Regions from separate parts of the Bradyrhizobium commune genome, predicted to be linked through region 2. Evidence: predicted binding sites of a transcription regulator. Region 2 holds the regulator's gene; each other region holds the start of a gene.
What was found. Region 2 encodes LexA, which represses DNA repair genes until DNA is damaged. Its sites were predicted from a motif close to TGTTCNNNNTGTGTTCNG; they were not measured.
Positions count from the first base shown of each region.

Region 1: the regulator LexA is predicted to act here: its motif matches at 4,617-4,634, upstream of IC761_RS26685 (PA0069 family radical SAM protein).
Region 3: the regulator LexA is predicted to act here: its motif matches at 4,838-4,855, upstream of IC761_RS00900 (YifB family Mg chelatase-like AAA ATPase).

Region 1 is NZ_CP061379.1:5,670,232-5,677,408, reverse strand. Features, by position in the region: gene IC761_RS26700 (RMD1 family protein) at 1-716, shown strand, start outside; gene IC761_RS26695 (acetate/propionate family kinase) at 845-2,041, opposite strand; gene IC761_RS26690 (phosphoketolase family protein) at 2,046-4,433, opposite strand; gene IC761_RS26685 (PA0069 family radical SAM protein) at 4,656-5,831, shown strand; gene rnhB (ribonuclease HII) at 5,901-6,671, shown strand; gene IC761_RS26675 (glycosyltransferase family 39 protein) at 6,771-7,177, shown strand, end outside.
Region 2 is NZ_CP061379.1:3,602,270-3,609,446, forward strand. Features, by position in the region: gene IC761_RS16945 (DUF2171 domain-containing protein) at 1-229, shown strand, start outside; gene IC761_RS16950 (ComEC/Rec2 family competence protein) at 324-2,603, shown strand; gene IC761_RS16955 (hypothetical protein) at 2,611-3,045, opposite strand; gene IC761_RS16960 (hypothetical protein) at 3,241-3,447, opposite strand; gene lexA (transcriptional repressor LexA) at 3,623-4,324, opposite strand; gene IC761_RS16970 (molybdopterin molybdotransferase MoeA) at 4,501-5,712, opposite strand; gene IC761_RS16975 (hypothetical protein) at 6,049-6,264, opposite strand; gene IC761_RS16980 (HAD-IA family hydrolase) at 6,405-7,028, opposite strand; gene IC761_RS16985 (alpha-hydroxy acid oxidase) at 7,043-7,177, opposite strand, start outside.
Region 3 is NZ_CP061379.1:193,504-200,680, reverse strand. Features, by position in the region: gene coaA (type I pantothenate kinase) at 1-198, shown strand, start outside; gene IC761_RS00910 (ATP-binding protein) at 334-2,556, opposite strand; gene IC761_RS00905 (hypothetical protein) at 2,681-3,154, opposite strand; gene IC761_RS00900 (YifB family Mg chelatase-like AAA ATPase) at 3,252-4,790, opposite strand; gene IC761_RS00895 (PilZ domain-containing protein) at 5,018-5,263, shown strand; gene IC761_RS00890 (tetratricopeptide repeat protein) at 5,347-6,105, shown strand; gene IC761_RS00885 (CpaE/TadZ family protein) at 6,189-7,177, opposite strand, start outside.

The DNA.
Region 1 (7,177 bases), 2.1 Mb from region 2:
GCGCGCTGGTCTCCTCGACGCCCGCAACCTTTCGCGTCCATGCCGGCCTCGCCGTGGTGTTTCGCTACGGTGTCGTGGTGCTGATCGGCCTGCTTCCCTCGGAAGAGAAGGTGTTGATCGACAGCCTGAAGTCCCGCGTGACCGGCGAGCTCAGCCCGTATGAGGAAGAGATCGCGCACGCGCAGCTCTGCCACGACGAGAACGCCGAGGCGATCCAGCCGGGTGGGCCGATTCATCTGTCGAAATTCTCCGATGAGCGGCTGCTCCTGATCGCGGACGCACTCGCCAAGAGCACATCGCTGGCGCGTGACGAGCGCCGCGTTGCCGCGGTCTTCGATGTTATCGAGCCTTTCGCGCGCGAGCTCGCCGAGAAAGGCCGTACGTCGCGGCGGCGCAAGGGCATCCTGCAATTGATCGGCAATGCGCTTCTGGTCCAGCAGCGCGTCGCCGGCCGCGTTGCCGTTGCCGAGAAGCCCGACGCGCTCTGGGAAAAGCCGCAGCTCGACCGCCTCTATGCGCGTCTCGAAGACGAGTACGAGTTGAAGGAGCGCCTCGATACGCTCGAGCGCAAGGTGACCGCGATTACGGAGACCGCCAACGCGCTGACCGAAATCATCGACACCCAGCGCTCGCTGCGCCTCGAAATCGCGGTGGTTGCGCTGATCGTGATCGAGGTCGTGATCGGCTGCATCCAGATCTTTGCCGGCATTCACTGAGCCGGTGACGCCTGATCCCTGCTCTGCGCCCACACCCAGCATCATAGGGTGGGCAAAGGCGCACTTGCGCCGTGCCCACCACCTATCCTGCCTCAGGCAAGTGGTGGGCATGCTTCGCTTTACCCACCCTACGATACCCGAGCGCTTCGCAGCATCGCCGCGCAATGCCGCGCGATCGTCAGTTCTTCGTTCGTTGGGATCACGAAGACATCCACCGCGCTATCGCCGGCATTGATGCGCTCGCGCGCCGCGTCATTCGCTGCCGCGTCGATGCGCACGCCGAGCCAGGCGAGCCGCTCGCCGATGCCGCTGCGGATTTCCCCGGCATGCTCGCCGATACCGCCAGTGAAGACGAGGCCATCCAGCCCGCCCAGCGTGGTCGCCATCATCGCGATCGCCTGCGCCGCTCGGAAGGTGAAGAGATCGACGGCTTCCCGCGCCGCAGCCTCGCTGCTCGCCAGCAGCGTGCGCATGTCCGCGGAGATGCCGGAGACGCCGAGCAGACCGGACTCGTGATAGAGCAGGCGCTGCAGCTCTTCGGCAGACATGGTCTCGTGCTCCAGCAGATAGAGCAGCACGCCGGGATCGATGGTGCCGCAGCGCGTGCCCATGACGAGGCCGTCGAGCGGTGTCAGTCCCATCGTGGTGTCGACGCTGCGGCCGTCGCGCAGCGCGCAGAGGCTCGCGCCATTGCCGAGATGAGCGATGATGGTGCGCTTGGCTGCACGCTCCGGTGCGATTTGGACGAGGCGGCCCGCGACATATTCGAAGGAGAGACCGTGAAAGCCGTAGCGCCGGATGCCGCTCTGTTCATAGCGCCGCGGAATGGCGAAGCGGCTCACGGGCGGCACCAGGCCATGGTGGAAGGCGGTGTCGAAACAGGCGATCTGTATCAGCGCAGGCCGGATCGCCCTGATGGTGCGGACCGGCGCCAGGCAGCGCGGCTGATGCAATGGCGCCAGCGGCGTGAGCGCCTCAAGCTTTGCATGGACGTCCAGGGTCAGTTCGACCGGGGCGGAATAGTCCGGACCACCGTGGACGATGCGGTGACCCACGGCGCGCAAGCTGTGATCGCCGAATTGTCTCTCGCTGAAGGACAGCACAGCGGCCAACAGATGATCGCCGTCCGCATCCGCTTCCGTCCGCTGCTGCTCGAACAGGTCCTCCCCCTTCGGGCTCTTCACGACCAGCCGCGGCTTCGCCTCGTGCTCGTCGAGCTGGCCCTTGCAGAGCAGGGCAGGCTCGCTCGCCGATATGTCGAACAGGCCGAACTTGATGCTCGACGATCCCGCGTTGAGGACGAGGACGGCACCGGGCGCCGGCATCGGCTCAACCCGCCTTGCCCGGCCAGACCCAGTCGCGGATCACGGGCATGTCCTCGCCGTGCTCGCGCACGTAAGCCGCGTGCTCGATCAGCTTGTCGCGGAATTGCTGCTTCACGGGGGCGGCCCTGGTCGCAAGCCCCGGCACGCGATCGATCGCCTCGATCGCGAGGTGATAGCGGTCGAGCTCGTTGAGCACGACCATGTCGAACGGCGTCGTCGTGGTGCCTTCCTCGGCAAAGCCGCGCACATGCATTCCGGCATGATTTGTGCGGTTATAGGTCAGCCGGTGGATCAAATAGGGATAGCCGTGATAGGCGAAGATCACCGGTCTGTCGCGCGTGAACAGGCTGTCGAAGTCGCGATCGGAAAGACCGTGCGGATGCTGCTCCTTGGGTTGCAGCGTCATCAGGTCGACAACATTGACGACGCGGATCTTCAAATCCGGCAGCGCCTTGCGCAGGAGATCGACGGCGGCGAGCGCTTCCAGGGTCGGCACGTCGCCGGCGCAGGCCATCACGACGTCAGGCTCGTGGCCCGCGTCCTCGTTGCCAGCCCATGTCCAGATGCCGATGCCGGCATCGCAATGCGTGGCGGCGTCCTGCATCGACAGCCATTGCGGCGCCGGCTGCTTGCCGGCGACGATGACGTTGATGCGGTCGTAGGTCCGGAGGCAATGGTCGGCGATCCACAGCAGCGTGTTGGCATCCGGCGGGAAATAGATGCGGACGATGTCGGCCTTCTTGTTGGCGACGAGATCGACGAAGCCGGGATCCTGATGGCTGAAGCCGTTATGGTCCTGCCGCCAGACATGCGAGGTCAGGAGATAATTGAGCGAGGCGATCGGGCGCCGCCAGGCGAGGTGCCGTGTCACCTTCAGCCATTTGGCGTGCTGGTTGAACATGGAATCCACGATGTGGATGAAGGCCTCGTAGCAGGAGAAGAAGCCGTGTCGTCCCGTGAGCAGATAGCCTTCGAGCCAGCCCTGGCAGAGATGCTCGCTCAGGACTTCCATCACGCGGCCATCCTGGGCGAGGTGCACGTCGTAGGATTCGATCGGCTCCATCCAGGCTCGTTCGGTGACCTCGAACACGGCATCGAGCCGGTTTGACGCCGTCTCGTCCGGCCCCATGATGCGGAAGTTGCGCTCTTGTGCGTTGAGGCGGATGACGTCGCGCAGGAATTTGCCGAGCTCGCGGGTCGCTTCTCCGGTGACGGCGCCGGGCTGCGGCACGTCGAGCGCAAAACTGCGGAAGTCCGGCAGCTTCAGCTCCTTCTTCAACAGGCCGCCATTGGCGTGCGGATTGGCGCCCATGCGGCGGTTGCCTTCGGGCGCGAGTGCCTGAAGCTCGGTAATCAGCGCGCCATTGGCATCGAAAAGCTCCTCGGGCTCGTAGCTGCGCATCCAGTCTTCGAGAATCTTCAGATGCGCGGGATTTTCGCGGCAGCTCGCAACCGGCACCTGGTGCGCACGCCAAAAACCTTCGACCTTCTTGCCATCGACTTCCTTGGGGCCGGTCCAGCCCTTCGGGCTGCGCAGCACGATCATCGGCCAACGCGGCCGTTCGACGCTGTTGCGTCCGTCGCGGGCGTAGCGCTGGATCGAGTGGATGCTGGCGATTGCGACATCGAGCGCATCGGCCATGGCCTGGTGCATCAGCTTGGGATCGTCGCCTTCGACGAATAGCGGCTCGTGGCCGAGCCCGCGGAAGAGATCGCGGATATCGCTGTCGGGCATTCGCCCGAGCACGGTCGGATTTGCGATCTTGTAGCCGTTGAGATGCAGGATCGGCAGCACCGCGCCGTCATGGGCCGGGTTGAGGAACTTGTTGGAGTGCCAGGAGGCCGCGAGCGGGCCAGTCTCGGCCTCGCCGTCGCCGACGACGCAGGCGACGATCAAATCGGGATTGTCGAGCGCGGCACCATAGGCATGCACCAGCGCGTAGCCGAGCTCGCCGCCCTCGTGGATCGAGCCGGGCGTTTCCGGCGCAGCGTGGCTCGGAATGCCACCGGGGAAGGAGAACTGCCTGAACAGTTTTCGCAATCCGTCCGTATCGCGCCCGATATCCGGATAGATCTCGCTGTAGCTGCCTTCCAGATAGGTGTTGGCGACCATGCCCGGGCCGCCATGGCCGGGACCGCAGACATAGAGCATGCTGAGATCCAGTGCGCGGATGACGCGGTTGAGATGGGCGTAGATGAAGTTCAGCCCGGGCGTCGTGCCCCAATGGCCGAGCAGGCGCGGCTTGATGTGGTCGGGCCGCAACGGCTCGCGCAGCAGCGGGTTGTCGAGCAGATAGATCTGCCCGACGGAGAGGTAGTTGGCGGCGCGCCAGTAGCGGTCCAGGAGATCGAGTTCTCTGCTCGCTGGGGTCGATTGTTGTTGATTTGTCATACTCATGGAGACCTCCACCCAGCGATCGTGATCAACCTTGTTCCGGGGAGATCGATCCCAAAATTGATCCTGCTCGCCATCAAACGGGATCGCGGCCACGCGATGTTGCGGGAGGTCAAAGGTGCGCGCGCGAAGTTTGGGCAGCGCTACTGTGCATGGGGTTGTTTTCGCGTTTTTTGTTTGTGTTCTTGATTTGTTCTGTGTGCGTGCTATCTTGGCTTCATGAGTCCAGCATCCTCTCGCGTTCTCAAGCACCCGCCGGTCACGGCGCCCTCCGAGCCGGCGGGTGCGCCTTCCGCTATGCCCGCCGACTTTCCCGAACTGGCGGTCGCCATCGACCGCCAGCGCAGGCGAGGGCGGGGCGCCCAGTCCAATGCCAGCGGCCGTTATGAGGCCGAGGCGCGCGTCGCCTTCGACGACGGCTGGCAAAGTCTGGACGACCTGCCGCCGTTCAAGACCACCGTCGCGGTCGACACCGCGCGCAAGGTGATCACCCGCAACGAATCCCCTGACATCGGCTTCGATCGCTCGATCAACCCCTATCGCGGCTGCGAGCATGGCTGCGTCTATTGCTTCGCGCGGCCGACGCACGCCTATCTCGGCCTGTCGCCGGGGCTTGACTTCGAGTCGAAACTGTTCGTCAAGCCCGAGGCGCCTTCGCTGCTCGAAAAGGAGCTCGCGGCCGCAGGCTATGAGCCGCGGATGATCGCGATCGGCACCAACACCGATCCCTATCAGCCGATCGAGCGCGAGCGCAAGATCATGCGCGGCATTCTGGAGGTGCTGGAGCGTGCCGGCCATCCCGTCGGCATCGTGACCAAATCGGCGCTGGTGGTGCGCGACATCGACATTCTGTCGCGCATGGCCAAGCGCAACCTCGCCAAGGTCGCGATCTCGGTCACCTCGCTCGATCCGAAACTGGCGCGCACCATGGAGCCGCGCGCGTCCACGCCGCCGAAGCGGCTGGAGGCGCTGAAGCAGCTCTCGGACGCCGGCATTCCGACCACCGTGATGGTCGCGCCGGTGATCCCCGCGCTGAACGATTCCGAGATCGAGCGCATTCTCGATGCGGCCGCCCATGCCGGCGTCAAGGAGGCCTCCTACGTGCTGCTGCGGCTGCCGCTGGAGGTCCGCGATCTCTTCCGCGAATGGCTGATGGCGAACTATCCGGACCGCTATCGCCACGTCTTCACCCTGATCCGCGACATGCGCGGCGGCCGCGACTACGATGCGAAATGGGGCGAGCGGATGAAGGGCACCGGACCGATGGCCTGGACCATCGGCCGCCGCTTCGAGATCGCCTGCGACAGGCTCGGCCTCAACAAGCGCCGCGCGAAGCTGACGACCGATCATTTTGCCAGGCCCAAGCCGGCCGGCGATCAGCTCAGCCTGTTCTGAGTTTGAATAACGGGAATTGTGCTGGGTTCCCGGTTGCGCGAGCGGAGCTGCTTGCGCACGATCCCGGCCATGATTCGGGACAAGTCCGTCAAAAAGCCGACCGAGGACGTTGCCAAGAAGGCCACGCCCGCGAAGGCGAGCTTTCGCCGCGAGCGCGCGCTGATCAAGCGCGGCATCTGGCCGGTCGCGGGCTGCGACGAGGCCGGCCGCGGGCCGCTCGCAGGTCCCGTGGTGGCGGCCGCGGTGATTCTCGATCCCGACCGCATTCCGCGCGGCATCGACGATTCCAAGCGGCTGACCGCGGAGGAGCGCGAAAGACTGTTCGACAGGATCTGCGCCACCGCGCAGGTCTCGGTCGCCGTCGCCTCAATCGCCCGCATCGACCGCGACAACATCCTCCGTGCCTCGCTGTGGGCGCTGAAGCGTGCCGTGGTCGCGCTGCCCGAGACGCCGCGCCATGTCTTCGTCGACGGCCGCGACCGGCTCGATACGGCTTGCGACTGCGAGGCCGTGATCGGCGGCGACGGCATCGTGCTGTCGATTGCCGCAGCCTCCATCGTCGCCAAGGTGACGCGCGACCGGCTGATGTGCGCGCTGGCGCAGGATTGCCCCGGCTACGGCTTCGAGCAGCACAAGGGCTATGGCGTGCCCGAGCATCTCGACGCGCTGAACCGCCTCGGCCCCACCATCCACCACCGCAGCTTTTTCGCTCCGGTCGCGGCGGCACGCGCCAAGCACATGCCCTGGACCGTCGAGCCGGTGCCAGACTTGTTTTCGGCAACGGACGTCGAGGTCAGCGTGGAAGCGGCTGTCGAAATCGAAGCTTCGGCGGGCCCCTAGCGCAGACTGTCGTTGCCACGACGCACGACGCCCTTTATCAAAACACTCCTGAGCGAATAGGGCCGGCTGGACGGGTTGGCTGCATCTTGCGGGCGTTGCATGCGGTTTACCTCCCTGGTCATCGAGCTCATTCGCGCCCGGCCGCGGCTGATCGTGTGGATCGCGGTGCTGTTGCAGGCGGCGATGTGGCTGTTCGTGGCGCTGCTGTTCTACCGCAGCCCGCCCGGCAACCTCGCGACCCTGCTGGCGTTCGGCCGCGAATATCAGGTCGGCACCGATCTCGGCCCGCCCTTGCCGATCTGGCTCGCCGACATCGCCTATCGCGCTGTCGGTGGCCACGTGTTCGGCGTCTATCTGCTCGCCGAGCTCTGCGAGATCGCGACCTTCATCACGCTCTATCATTTGTCCCGTGCCGTGGTCGGCGCCCAGCAGGCGGTGCTGGCCGTGCTGCTGACCATGACGGTGCTGGCCTTCTCCTCGCCCGCGCTCGACTTCGGCCCGCTGGT
Region 2 (7,177 bases):
GAACATCACAGAGCATATGGAAGTCATCGGCGCCGATGGCGTCCACATCGGCACGGTCGACAAGGTCGAGGGCAATCGTATCAAGCTGACCAGGAAAGACAGCGGCGAGGGCAGCCACAAGGGGCACCATCACTTCATCGACAAGGGCCTCGTCGCCGATATCGAGGGCAACAAGGTCCGCCTCTCGGCCAAGGCGGCGGTGGCCGTGACGATGGAAGAGGAAAAGTAGGGCGCCGGCCGTTCGTTCCTGATCCGTACCGCTATTCGGCCTCCCGCACGTTCCGGTAGCCTCCGCTCCCGTCGCGTATCGCAGGGTGCAGGGAATGGCGGAGCCGGGCCGGCCGTTGCGGTCCCAGGGTGTCGCGGGGACGTGGCCCGTCGGTCGAGCCGCGTCCGCCGGTGGCCTTGCACCAGCGGGCTTTGGCGCTTGGCCCGCGCTTGCCGGGACGCTGCGTGAATGGGCCAAAGCGGAAGCCGGCGCCGGGCGTCTGTTCCCCTGGGTGCCCATCGCCTTCGGTTGCGGCATCGCGCTCTATTTCGCCGCCGATCATGAGCCGGTGCTGTGGGCCGTTGCCGCGACGGCGGCCGCGCTCACAACAGGCGCCGTGCTGCTGCGGCGGAGCCGGCTGTTCGCGCCGGCGATCATGATCGCCGCGGTTGCGGCCGGTTTTGCCATGGCGACCTGGAAGACGGCGCGGATCGCCCACACCGTGCTGGCCAAACCGCTCTATTCGGTCTCGCTGTCGGGCTTCGTCGAGACCCGCGACATCCGCGAGCGCACCGACCGTTTTGTCCTCCGCGTCACCGCGATGGAGGCGCAGCGCAGCGACGTCAAGCTCGAGCGGGTCCGGCTGTCGGTGCGCAAGGGTACCGCGCCCGAGGTCGGCAGCTTCGTGCAGCTGAAGGCGCGGCTGATGCCCCCGCTGTCGCCGCTGCGGCCTGGCAGCTATGATTTTGCCCGCGACATGTTCTTCCAGGGCATCGGCGCCTCCGGCTTCGCGATGGGCGCCATTACAGCTTCCGCCCCGCCCGAGGTCGGCGGCTTGCGACTGCATTATGCCGCGATCATGCAGGGGCTGCGCGATACGATCGACGCACGCATCCGCGCCACGCTCGATGGCGACAACCGCGCGATTGCGACCGCGCTGCTGACCGGCCGCCGCGATGCGATCACCACGCCCGTCAACGACGCGATGTTCATCTCGGGGCTCGGCCATGTGCTGTCGATCTCCGGCTATCACATGGCCGTCGTCGCCGGCGTCGTTTTCTTCGCGGTGCGGGCGCTGCTCGCCTTGATCCCGGGATTGGCGGCTGGCTTCGCCATCAAGAAATGGTCGGCGGCTGCGGCGCTGGTTGCAGCCGCGTTCTACCTGCTGCTCTCCGGTGCGGAGGTCGCTACGCAGAGATCGTTCTTCATGACCGCGGTGGTGCTGATCGCGGTGATGGTCGATCGCCGCGCCATCACGTTCCGCACGCTCGCGGTGGCTGCCCTGATCGTGCTGGCGGTCGCGCCGGAGGCGCTGGTCCATCCGAGCTTCCAGATGTCGTTCGCGGCGACCCTCGGGCTCGTGGCGCTGGTGCAGATCGGCATGCCGAACCTGTTTGCCTCGCCCGATCATTCCGCGACCGCACGGATCGCGCTGTGGGGCGGTCGCGAGATCGCGATGCTGTTCATGGCCTCCATGATCGCGGGGCTCGCGACCACGCCCTATGCCGCCTTCCACTTCCATCGCATCACGCCCTACGGCGTGCTCGCCAATCTCGGCGCGATGCCGGTGGTCTCGGCGCTGGTGATGCCGGCGGGGCTGTTGGGATTGCTGGCCGCCCCCTTCGGCCTCGACGGCGTGTTCTGGTGGCTGATGGGGATCGGCATCGACTGGATGATCGCCGTCACGCGCTGGGTGGCCGCGCTGCCCGGCGCGGTCGGCCACGTCGGTGCCTTCGGCACCGGGCCGCTGGTCGCCGCGAGCCTCGGCCTCGTCCTGATGGGCCTGCTGCGCACGCCCTTGCGCTGGTCCGGCGCGCTCGTGCTGGCGGCCGCGATCGTCTGGGGACTGTCCGTCCGGCAACCCGACATTCTGATCGCCGGCGACGGCTCGAGCGTGGCGGTGCGGGGCAAGGATGGGCAGCTGCATTTGATCAGGGCCAGCAAGGACAGCTTTCTGCTGAAGGAGTGGCTCGCGGCCGATGCCGATCCGCGTGATGCCGGCAGTGCTTCGCTGGCCGACGGCGTGTCCTGCGACGAGTCCGGCTGCGTAACGCCGCTTGCCGATGGGCGTATGGTCGCATTGGCGCTGCGCATTGACGCGCTGACCGATGATTGCAGCCGCGCCGCGCTGGTGGTGACTACCCGGCCCGCGCCGCCGGATTGCGCAGCCATGGTGGTCGACCGGCCGCATCTTGCACGGCAAGGCGCATTGGCGCTGACGCGGCGCGGCGACGGCTTTGCGGTTCAGGCTGTGAAGGCGAGGGGCACAGACCGTCCCTGGTCGCCGGCGGCGGCCGGCGATGGGGATTCCGAACTGACCCTCATGCCACGGTCGGCGGCTCCGCGCTCCAAGGACGCAACGCCATCGGAGTCCGACCTGCAGGCCGAAGACTGAAATCTTCTCAGCCGATCGGCAGGCGGGTGATGATCGGTTGCCTGTCGGCGATGGTCTGCGGCACGTGCTCACGCTCGCCGACCGGCTGGGTCACCGGCAATTGCAGCACGGTTGCGCGCTGACCTTCGACGAGCTGTGTCACGAGCACGTACTTGCCGTCGGGGAATTCGATCGCATCGTGATGGCGATCGGGAATGTGCGGATCGATCCTGCCGAACTTGCCGACGCGGGAGTTGATGGTGCGCGTCCAGATCCAGCGATTGTCGTAGCGGACGTTGTCGGCGAAGGCGAGCTCCGTTCCCGGCAGCAGGCAGACCGCGACGGACATGTCGGCTTCGGAAGCGAAGCCGCGCGTCGAGGTGCCGCGGAAGGTTGTCGTGACGATCGTCTCGCCGATCTGGGCGGGCCGCGTCGCGACGGCGTGCAGGCTGTAGTCACACATCGGGGTGCTCCTCAATCAGGATAGAGCACCCGCGCCTCTTCTGAGGCGCAGGCCCCTATCAGAGTGGAAGCCTGCAAGCGTCTGCTTGGTTGTGGGCGAATCTGCGGCTGCGGGTCCGCAAGCTCCGATCACATTATCTTTTTCGAATCCGCGAGGAACAAAGCCTGTTCACCTGCATTCTGCGATGCGAGTAAGTTAGCGGCCAGCGGGCGCCGACCAGCCCGAATATTGCCAGGCAGGCTGCGACGGTTGCTCGACCGCATTGCGGGCATTGCGGAATTGTTCGCTGGTCGTCGTCTCCGGTGCCTTGCGGGCATGGCGCTGCGACTGGGCGGCGAAAACTTGCGGCGCCGATGCTGCGATCAACGCCATCGTGACTGTGCTCAGAACGATCTTGCGCATGGTTGTCTCCTCGGCCTTTCAAATCCGCGAAGCAAGGAGTGCTTCGTGCGGTGTGCCGGGGATGTAGCGCTGAAGGGGTGGCCGGATAATCTGTGCAAAACCAGAAAGACTATCCAGCCGAAGCGGACAATCGTCCGCTCCAATCGTTAATGCGCAGTTGCCAACCGCAGCATTCTCAGTATTTGCGGTAAAGCCCGATGAGCTTGCCCTGAATCTTCACGCGGTTGGGCGGCAGGATGCGGACCTCATAGGCGGCGTTGGCGGGCTCGAGCGCAATCGAAGCGCCACGGCGGCGGAAGCGCTTCAGGGTTGCTTCCTCGTCGTCGATCAGCGCCACCACGATGTCACCGGTGTCGGCAGTCTCGTTGCGCTGGATCAGCGCCATGTCGCCGTCGAGGATGCCGGCCTCGACCATGGAATCGCCGCGCACCTCGAGCGCGTAATGCTCGCCCGAGCCGAGCATGTCCGGCGGCACGCTGATGGTGTGGCTGCGGGTCTGCAACGCCTCGATCGGCGTGCCGGCCGCGATGCGGCCCATCACGGGGACCGCAACGGGACGCTCGCCGTCGTCTGCCGGCGGGCTGGAGGTCGTGCGCACCTTGCCGAGGTTGCCCTCGATCACGCTCGGCGTGAAGCCGCGGCGGCTACCGGCGGCGGCCTGGAGCTCGGGCAGCTTGATCACCTCGATGGCGCGGGCGCGGTTGGGCAGGCGCCGGATGAAGCCGCGCTCCTCGAGCGCGGTGATGAGGCGGTGGATACCCGATTTGGAGCGCAGGTCGAGCGCGTCCTTCATCTCGTCGAAGGAGGGCGGCACGCCGCTTTCCTTCAGCCGCTCGCTGATGAACCGCAGAAGCTCGTATTGTTTGCGCGTTAGCATCTCGACCAAAATCCCCCGGTTGATGTCGTTCGATTCCGAGACGTTCAGTTCGGCATTAAGCCGCTAGATGCTCGAAACAAATCATGAACGGACACTATATGTTCGATATGTGTTCCGCAACTGCTTAATTTAGCGTGAACGCCGCAAAGTTGGCGGATCGCGTGTGGCGCGGGCTTTCAGAGCGGCAGGCGCAGTATCGCGCAAGGCGAGCCTGCCTCGGCTTTCGGCGCGAATGGCGCGCGCACGAGAAGTGCCTGTGCCGCAGCGAGATTCGCCAGCAGCGAGGAATCCTGATGATCGACGGGGAGGGCGATCAGCGTGCCGTCGTCACGCTCTACCAGACGCGCGCGGAGATAATCCTCGCGCTGGTCATTGGCGCCGACATCGCGGCCGAGCACGGCGTGCTCGCGGCGGTGGTGAATCACGGAGCGGCCCGACAGCGCGCGAATCAGCGGCACCATGAACAGGAAACCGCAAACGTAGGACGACACGGGATTGCCGGGCAGGCCGATCACGCGCATCGCGCCGAGCCGGCCGTGCATCATCGGCTTGCCCGGCCGCATCGCGATCTTCCAGAACGCCATTGCGACGCCCTCGGCCTTGAGCGCGTGCTGGACCAGATCGTGGTCGCCGACGGAAGCGCCACCCGTGGTGATCAGGATGTCGGCGCCGCTCTCGCGCGCGCGGCGGATGCCGGCGGTGGTCGCCTCCAGGGTGTCGGCGGCGACCCCGAGGTCGACGGTGTCGGCACCCTCGCGGCGGGCGAGCGCGTGCAGGGCGTAGCCATTGGAATAGACGATCTGGCCGGGGCCGGGCGTGGTGCCCGGCCGCACCAGCTCGTCGCCGGTCGCGAGGATCGCGACCTTCGGCTGGCGGCGGACAGCGAGGTTTGGATGATTCATGCCGGCGGCGAGCGCGAGATCGCGCTCGGTCAACCGGGCGCCCTTGCGCAACAGCACGTCGCCCTCGCGAAAGTCGATTCCGGCGGGGCGGATGTGCCGCCCGGTGACGGCGGCCTCCTTGACCGTGATGCGTTTGCCGTCAGTGACGGTGTCCTCCTGGATCACGACAGCGTCGGTACCATCGGGAACGACGCCGCCGGTGAAGATCCGCACCGCTTCGCCGGCGCGGACGGTTCCCGCGAACGGCCGGCCAGCCGCGACCTCTCCGATCACGGTGAGCTGCGAATCGATCGCTGCCGCATCGCTTGCACGCACGGCATAGCCGTCCATCGCCGACATCGCCTGCGGCGGCTGCGTGCGCTTTGAAGCAACATCGCGCGCAAGCACGCGATGAAAGGCATCGTCGAGCGCGATCGTCTCCTCAGGCAATGGCTCCGCGCCCGCGAGCACGGCAGCAAGCGCATCGGAAACCGGCATGAGGGCCACGGTGAACTCCCGCTACAAATCGAAGAAACTTGGTCGGCAAGGTTCTAGCTGAGCGGAGGGGCTGAGGCAAAAGGGGCGGCCGCCGGCAGGAGTCTTTCCGTCAGTGCCGACCCAGGTCAATTTCCCCAAGTCAATTTCGAATTGCTGTTGGCACCCGTGAGCGGCCAGTGGCGGCTGTTCGGATTATCCGCCAATCTCGGCACCGGTGCTACCGGCTGCGGGCCCGTGCCTACACAGTCGCCGACATCGTTCGCGCCGCCACCATCGGCCGAGAAGCAGCCGAGTGCCCGGCTGAAGGCTGGCGCGGAACCTGCAGAGGACTAACGGCGCGGGGCATCACGAGGGCGTTATCGGATTTCCGCTTTTCGGGGCTCCGTCTTCCGCGACATCGGGCGCCCTGGGACCCTGATCCCTGTCGGGCATCGGATCGGCCTGCGATTTCAAGTCGGCCGCCTTGCTCATCAGCTTGGCGGAAAGCTCGGAATCCGAGGTGGTTTTGGCGAATTTGACCAGCAGGGAGGCCTGCCTGGTGAGGTAGGTTTTGCCCAACACTTTGATACGTCCGATGTAGATTACCCAACGGACTCTTAGAGTCCGGAACAGGGCATTCCGTTCCCGGAACTCTGTATGAAAATGCACAAAGTGTTTTGGTTCCTCATTCCCGGAATGAAAATGTTCCGCGAACCGGGTGGTTAGATCCCGAGCGCCTTCAGCGCATGGCCGACATCGTGGGGCGAGATCACATGCACTGCGGTCAGTCCGCGGGCGCGGGCGCCTTCGATATTCTCGGCGAGGTCGTCGAAGAACACGATGCGGTTCGCCGGCACGCCCATCGCGGCAACCACATGGTCGAACGCTTCCGCATCCGGTTTGCGCAAGCCGATACTGGACGACAGATACAGCTCGCGGAAATGGCCGAGCAGATCGGCATATTCCTTGGAGAAGTAGTCGACGTGCGGGCGGTTGGTGTTGGAGAAGGCGTAGAGCGGCATCCGCTTCGCCGCGCGGGGCAGCAGTTCCGCGATGTCGGGCATCTCGCCGGCGAAGATCGCGTTCCAGCCCTCCAGGAACTGCGCGTCCGAAATGCCGATCCCGAGCGATGAGCGCAGCGAGGCGAAATAGTCGGCGTCGCTGATCTTGCCCATCTCATGCAGCCGGTAGGCCTCGTCGCGCACATAGCGCGCGACGATGGCTTCGGGCTTGAGGCCCGCATATCCCGCCCAGCACGCGATCGCCTTGGAGAAATCGATGTCGAGCACGACACGCCCGAGATCGAACAGAAGCGCGTCGGCGCTGCCGGGAGAGAGCGAGGTCATTGCATCCTTTCAGGTCAGTACCGATAGGGCTCGTGATCGTAAAGCGGGAACGCGCTGAACACGCTCGGCGCGTTGGTGGCGGTTGCCGGATGCAGGCAGGATTTGTTGACCTCGGCAAACGAAGTTGCGCCCAGCAGGCCAAGGCAGCG
Region 3 (7,177 bases), 3.4 Mb from region 2:
ACCAATCCAAAATCCTACTTCAACCGCTACGCGCTGCTCTCGGACGAGGAGGCCACTGCCACCGCCACCGCGATCTGGGAGCGCACCAACCTCGCCAATCTCGAGGACAACATCCTGCCGACGCGGCCCCGCGCGACGCTGATCCTGAAGAAGGGCGCGGATCACGTGGTGGAGAGCGTGGCGCTGCGAAGGCTGTAGCTTTGTAGGGTGGGTTAGCCGTAGGCGTAACCCACCATCTCTCTTTCCGCGTAAGCAGAAGAGGTGGGTTACGCCGAGCAGATGCGCTTCGCGCATCTGCAGGGCTAACCCACCCTACGGCACCGTCGCTTGTCGTTACACCGCCAGCTGCCGCGCCGCCGCGAGCCCCGCCAGCGCCTCGTCGAGCTTGTCGCGATCGAGCGGCTTGATCAAGAATCCATTCATGCCCGCCTCGAAACAGGCGTAGCGATCTTCTACCAGCGTGTTGGCGGTGAGTGCCAGGATCGGGGTATGGTGGCCGCCGGTGGCGGACTCATGCGCGCGGATGCGTTTTGTGGCCTCGATGCCGTCGAGCTGCGGCATCTGGATGTCCATCAGAACCAGATCGTAAGGCGTGCCGGCAGAGCTGGCGGCGAGCCAGGATTCCAGCGCGGCTTCGCCGTGAACGGCGATGACGACACGGTGGCCGAGCTTGGTCAGCAGCGACCGCATCAGGAGCGCGTTGATCTCGTTGTCTTCGGCGACGAGGATCGACAGGCCTTTTGCCGCCGGTGCCTTGGCTTCCACCGGCGGCTCCGGCGCGAGATCGGGCGAGGCGACTTCCGGTGTCAATGCGAGACGCGCGGCGAGCGAGGCCGCGCGCAGCGGCTTCATCAGGAAACCGGTGAAGGCCGGCGAGAAGTTTTCGTGGCGCGAGCCCGACGTCAGCAGCACCAGCCGCTGCGTCGCGTGTGGGCGAGCGAGCTCCCCGAGGCGGTCGGCCATGGCAGCGCCGAGCGTGCGGTCGACCAGCACCGCATGCCACGCGCGCTCCGGCAGCAGCGCTTCGGCAGCGGCCGCATCCGAAACCATGCAGGTCTGGCCACCCCAGCGCTCGAGCCGCCGCGCGATCAGCGAGCCCTCGATGCCCTCGACAATCAGGAGGATCGGCTTGCCGGTGAGGTCGGGGCTCGGGAACGTCGTGTGCCCGGCATTCCCTTGCGACGGCGCCAGCGGAATCGCGACCTCGAAGGTCGAGCCCTTGCCGACTTCGCTCGTAAGCGTGATGCGGCCGCCCATGCGCTTGACGATGCGTTCGCTGATGGCGAGGCCAAGCCCGGTGCCGCCATAGGTGCGGGCGACGCGCTCGTCGGCCTGCTCGAACTCACGGAAGATGCGTTGCTGCGCTTCGGGCGCGATGCCGATGCCGGTGTCGCGCACCAGAAAGCTGATCTCGTTCGGCCAGATGCCGGGCTCGACGATCAGCGCGACGCCGCCGGTCGCGGTGAATTTGATGGCGTTGCCGGCGAGGTTGAGCAGCACCTGACGCAGCCGTGCCGCGTCGCCCACGACTTCCAGCGGAAGCCGCTCGTCGACGTAAGCCGCGATCTCGAGGTTTTTGGCTTGTGCGCGAGGTGCCAGCAGTTCGGTGATTTCTTCGATCAGGGTCGAGAGCGCAAAGGGGCGCTGCTCGAGATCGAGCTTGCCGGCTTCGATCTTGGAATAGTCCAAGAGCTCCTCGATCAGCGCCATCAGCGCTTCGCCGGAGGTTTTCACCGCCTTCGCATAGGTCGCCTGCTCCGGCGTCAGTGTGGTGTCGAGCAGCAGCCCGCCCATGCCGATGATGCCGTTCAGGGGGTTACGGATCTCATGCGAGGCCATCGCGAGGAAGCGCGACTTGGCGCGGTTGGCGGCATCGGCCTGGTCGCGCGCGTCGGCCAGCGCGCGCTCGGTCTCGGTGCGGTCGGTGACGTCGCGTCCGACGCTCTGCAATTCGGCGGGCTGGCCGGCATCGAGCCGCACGAAGCCTTCGCGCCAGGCGATCCAGCGCGCGCCGAGCTGCGTGGTGATACGCTGGTCGTGGATGCGCGTGCCGTTGCTCTCGCGCGCGCTGTCGCCCTGCTCCAGCACGTCGAAGTCAAACCGCGTACCGACCAGCGCGTTGCGCGCCTGTCCGGACAGCGCGCAATAGGCGTCGTTGGCGAAGGTGATGCGGCCCTGATGGTCGCGCAGCACGATGAGATCGCCTTGCGACTCGAAGAGGCTGCGGGCGCGCTCTTCGGCTTCCTTCAGTTCCCAATTGCGGTCGATCAGGGCTTCGTTGTGCGCGGCGAGCGTGCGCAGCCGCTTGTTGACGAAGCGCAGCCGCATGCTGAGCGTGGCGAGGCCGAGGCAGGCGAGCGCGAACAGGAAGCTCGCGCCGATCGCAAAGGTGTTGGGATCGTAGCCGGAATTTTCCGAGCGGCTGCCGGAGACGAAGCCGTAGGCGCCGCCGAACGTCGCCGAGAAGATCATGAACGAGCGGATCGCAAAGGCGATCCTGGGGTGGCGGCGCCTGAAGCGGCGCATGCGCACCTTGATCCGGAACGTCCCACCCATCGCACCGACCCCGACTCTTGTCCGAAACCCCACTGCCGCCGCGCGCGACGATGTCTCGCCGACCTTGCGAACAGCTTGAGGCGCAGGCGCCGCCTCCAAACAGGGTTGACGAGGTGTTAACGCTTCAGAGCGAGGCGGCCTGGAGAGGGGACGGGCGGTGGCCGCCATGAGCGCCGACGATCAGGGCTGCGGCCTCTTGCTGCGAGAGCGTCTTCGAGCGGACATAGACGCGGTAGTCGGCCGGGCCGTCGGTGGAGAGGTAGATGACCGGACCGCCGTCCACCGGCTGCGCGGCAATCGTGACAAGACGGGTCGACGGATTGGCCTGGCAGGAGTCCGGTTCCGAACCGAGACCGTCGTCCACGACGGCGAAGTCGGCCGCGTCTGCATCGTCGGTGATCTGGACCCGCACATTGGCCAGTGCGGGATCGTCGGTGAAGGCGACTTGGACGCCGGCGGTCCAGAACAGGGATGTCAGCTCGACCGAGGTCTCGCCGATGGCGATGCAGGGATGCGACACCGATCCGATCTCGCTGCGGGCGAACACCGCAGCTGCCAACAGGGGAACAACCGAGGCCAGGATCTTGAAACGCAACATGACACTCTACTCGCCGGGCCCAGATGGGAACTGTTGGGCCTTATGGTTTGCAGAGGGTAAAGGAAACTCCTTACCGCCGGGTTGACGCGCGAAGCCCTTACGCCAGCTGGCGTACATCCTCCGCGAGTGCGCGGTAGGACAGCGCCTCGGCGAGATGCAGCCGGCCGATCTTCTCAGTGCCGTCGAGGTCGGCGAGCGTGCGTGCCACCCGCAACACGCGGTGATAGCCGCGCGCCGACAGCCGCATGGTCTCGGCGGCATCGCGCAGCAGCTTTTGGCCCTGCGCATCGGGCTTGGCGATGTCTTCCAGCACGGAGGCCGGCGCCTCGGCATTGGTGCGGACATGCGGCAGGCCGACATCGGCGTAACGCGCGAGCTGGATGTCGCGCGCAGCCGCCACACGCGCGGCGACTTCGGCCGAGCCTTCCGCGGGCGGCGGCAGGATCAGATCGGCCGCGGTCACCGCCGGCACCTCGATGCGCAGATCGATGCGATCCATCAGCGGGCCGGAGATGCGCGCCTGATAGTCGCCGGTGCAGCGATCGATGCGACCGCGCTTGCAGGCATAGCCGGGCTCGAACGCATTGCCGCAGCGGCAGGGATTCATCGCCGCGACCAGCATGAAGCGCGCCGGATAGGTCACGCGATGGTTGGCGCGGGAGACCGAGACCTCGCCGTTCTCCAGGGGTTGGCGCAGCGAATCCAGCACGCGCGGGTCGAACTCCGGCAGCTCGTCGAGGAACAACACGCCCTGATGCGCCAGCGAGATCTCGCCGGGTCTTGCGCGCGCGCCGCCGCCGGTCAGTGCTGCCATGCTTGCTGAATGATGTGGCGAACGGAACGGTCGCTTCGACGTCAGCGCGCCGCCCTCGATCTCGCCGGCGACGGAGGCGATCATGGAGACCTCGAGCAGCTCGCCCGGCGACAGCGGCGGCAGGATCGAAGGCAGTCGCGCCGCCAGCATCGATTTGCCGGCGCCGGGCGCGCCGATCATCAGGAGGTGATGTCCGCCGGCGGCCGCGATCTCCAGCGCCCGCTTGGCGCTCTCCTGGCCCTTGATGTCGCGCAAATCGAGCGGGGAGGCCGCGGCCTCATGCACCTTCGGCACTGGCCGCGACAGCACTTGCGTGCCCTTGAAATGGTTGGCGATCTGGATCAGCGAGCGCGCGGCGATGATCTGGATGTCCGGGCTGGCCCAGGCTGCTTCCGAGCCGCAGGCCGCCGGGCAGATCAGGCCTTCCTCGCGCACATTGGCGCCGATCGCGGCGGGAAGAACGCCGGCGACAGGTGCGATCGAGCCGTCGAGGCCGAGCTCGCCAAGCACGGTGAAGCCGGTCAGCGCATCCGGCGGGATCGCGCCGATCGCCGCCATCAGCCCGAGCGCGATCGGCAAATCGTAATGGCTGCCTTCCTTGGGCAGGTCCGCCGGCGCCAGATTGACGATGATCCGCCGCGCCGGCAGCGCCAGCCCCGAGGCGATCAGCGCCGAGCGCACCCGCTCCCGCGCCTCCGATACCGCCTTGTCCGGCAGGCCGACGATGGCAAAGGCCGGCAGGCCTGGCGCGACCTGTACCTGCACGTCGACCGCGCGGGCCTCGATCCCCTCAAAGGCGACTGTCGAAACCCGCTGAACCATGCTGCCCCCTCGCACAATCGAGGGTAGCAGACGCCGACGGCCCTGACAAGAACAATACGGGAACGAGAGCGGAGGGGCCGGATTCCCTAACGACCCGTAAACGGGACGAAGACACTAAGCGTCGACTACGCCTCGAATGCGAGCGGCTGTCCTCAGCACATTCCAACGAATGTCCGCTACTCCTAGGGCTGCGGGATGGGCCGTGATCTAACGGGTGAACAATTCAAATGCTTGCAAATCGCCGCAGAAGCGAACGACGGGTGTGCACGCGGCTCGCCAAGATTCATTTTGGCGCGGGCTCGCTGCCGCGGGACTGCACGATCACGGATATCTCGGACGGGGGTGTGAAGGTGGTGGCGGAGTTTCTGGAAGTGCCTCCGCAATTCACCATCATCTTCGCGCCGGATTATTCCCGCCAGTGCCGCCTGCGCTGGCGCATCGGCTGCGAATTCGGTGCGGAATTCACCGACTAGTCCCGAGCGGCGCGATTCCTTAACCGGACTTTAGCGTTAATCGGCAAAGCATCTCTGATCAGTCCGCCGGCGGTGATCAGAGTATGTCCAAGCGTTCGTCCCTTGCCTCCCCCCGGGCAAGATTGCTGTTCCCCGCGCTCCTGGTGCTCGTCCTCGGCGGTTGCCAGACCACGAGCCTGGAGGACGTGACCGGCGCGCTCGGCGTCAAGTCGGAGCCGGCCGCCAAAGCCGACGCGAAGCCGGACATGGATGCGCTGCGCGAGCGGTATCGCGCCAAGCCCGGCGATCCCAATGTCGCGCTCGACTATGGCAAGGCGCTGCGCGACACCGGCCAGCGCGCCCAGGCGGTCGCGGTGATGGAGCAGGCCGTGCTTGCCCATCCCAGCAACAGGGCGCTGCTTGCCGGCTACGGCCGTGCGCTCGCCGACAACGGCAATTTCCAGCAGGCCTTCGACGTGCTGAGCCGCGCGCATACGCCCGAGGATCCCGACTGGCGCATCCTGTCGGCGCAGGGTGCGGCGCTCGACCAGCTCGGCCGCAACGAGGAAGCGCAGCAATATTATGCCACGGCACTGAAGATCGTGCCCGACGAGCCGACCGTGCTGTCTAATCTCGGCCTGTCCTATGTGCTGCAAAACAATCTGCCGAAGGCCGAACAGGTGCTCGGCCGCGCCTATCAGCGCAATCAGAACGATGCGCGGGTCCGTGCCAATCTCGCGCTCGTGCTGGGATTGCAGGGCCGCGAGGCCGAGGCTGAAATCCTCGTGAAGGCAGATTTGCCGCCGGACCAGGCCGCGGCCAAGGTCACGGCGCTGCGGCAGCTGCTGGCGAAGAAGCAGTAGCGGGCGGACAAGTAATCCGCCCTTCTTTTTTTGACGCGTTTTCTTGACGCGAACCGGTATCCACTTCGCTCGAAAACGCTATGTTACGACGCCTTGCGGTGCGGTGCGGATCCGCGTCCCGGCCTGCCCTTCAGCTTCTTCAGCAGCGGCCCGAGCAGCGAACGCTTCGGCTTCTTCACCTCGCCGCGTCCGGCGAGACGGTTCGCCATGTTCTGGAACAGCTCGGTGGTGCGGTGGCTCTTGGAGATTTCCGCGATCATCTGGCCGTTATTGGCCGCGGCCGAGAACAGTTTTGAATCGAACGGAATCACCGCGAGCGGCTGGCTCTCCATCGTCTTGGCGAAGGACTTGACGTCGATCTCCGCGCGCTTGTGCATGCCGACCTGGTTGATGCAGTAGAGCGGCGGCCGGTCGTTCGGCCGCGCCGCCTTGAGCACGGTCAGCATGTTCTTGGTGTTGCGCAGATTGGCGAGATCGGGCTCGGCCACGATCACGATGTCGTCGGCATTGACCAGCGCGCGCTTGGTCCAGGCCGACCATTGATGCGGCACGTCGAGCACGATGCAGGGCGTGGTCATGCGCAGCGTGTCGAAGATCGCGTCAAAGGCTTCGGCGCCGAAATCATAGACGCGATCTAGGGTCGCGGGTGCCGCGAGCAGGCTGAGGCGCTCGGTGCATTTGGCGAGCAGGCGCTCCATCAGCGCCGTGTCCGGCCGGTCCTGCGACAGCACCGCGTTGGCGATGCCCTGCGGCGGATCCTGGTTGTAGTCGAGGCCGGCGGTGCCGAAGGCGAGGTCGAGATCGATCACGACGGAATCGAGCGCGAGGTCGCGCGCAATCGTCCAGGCCACGTTGTGCGCGACGGTGGAGGCACCGACGCCGCCCTTGGCGCCGACCACCGCGATGACGCGGCCGGTGATGATGGCCTCCGAGGCCGAGAACAGGCTGCAAATCGAGCGCACCACGTCGATGGTCTCGACCGGCCCGATCACGTAGTCGTTGACGCCGCGGCGGACCAGCTCGCGATAGGGTGCGGTGTCGCCGGGATTGCCGATCACGACCACGCGGGTGC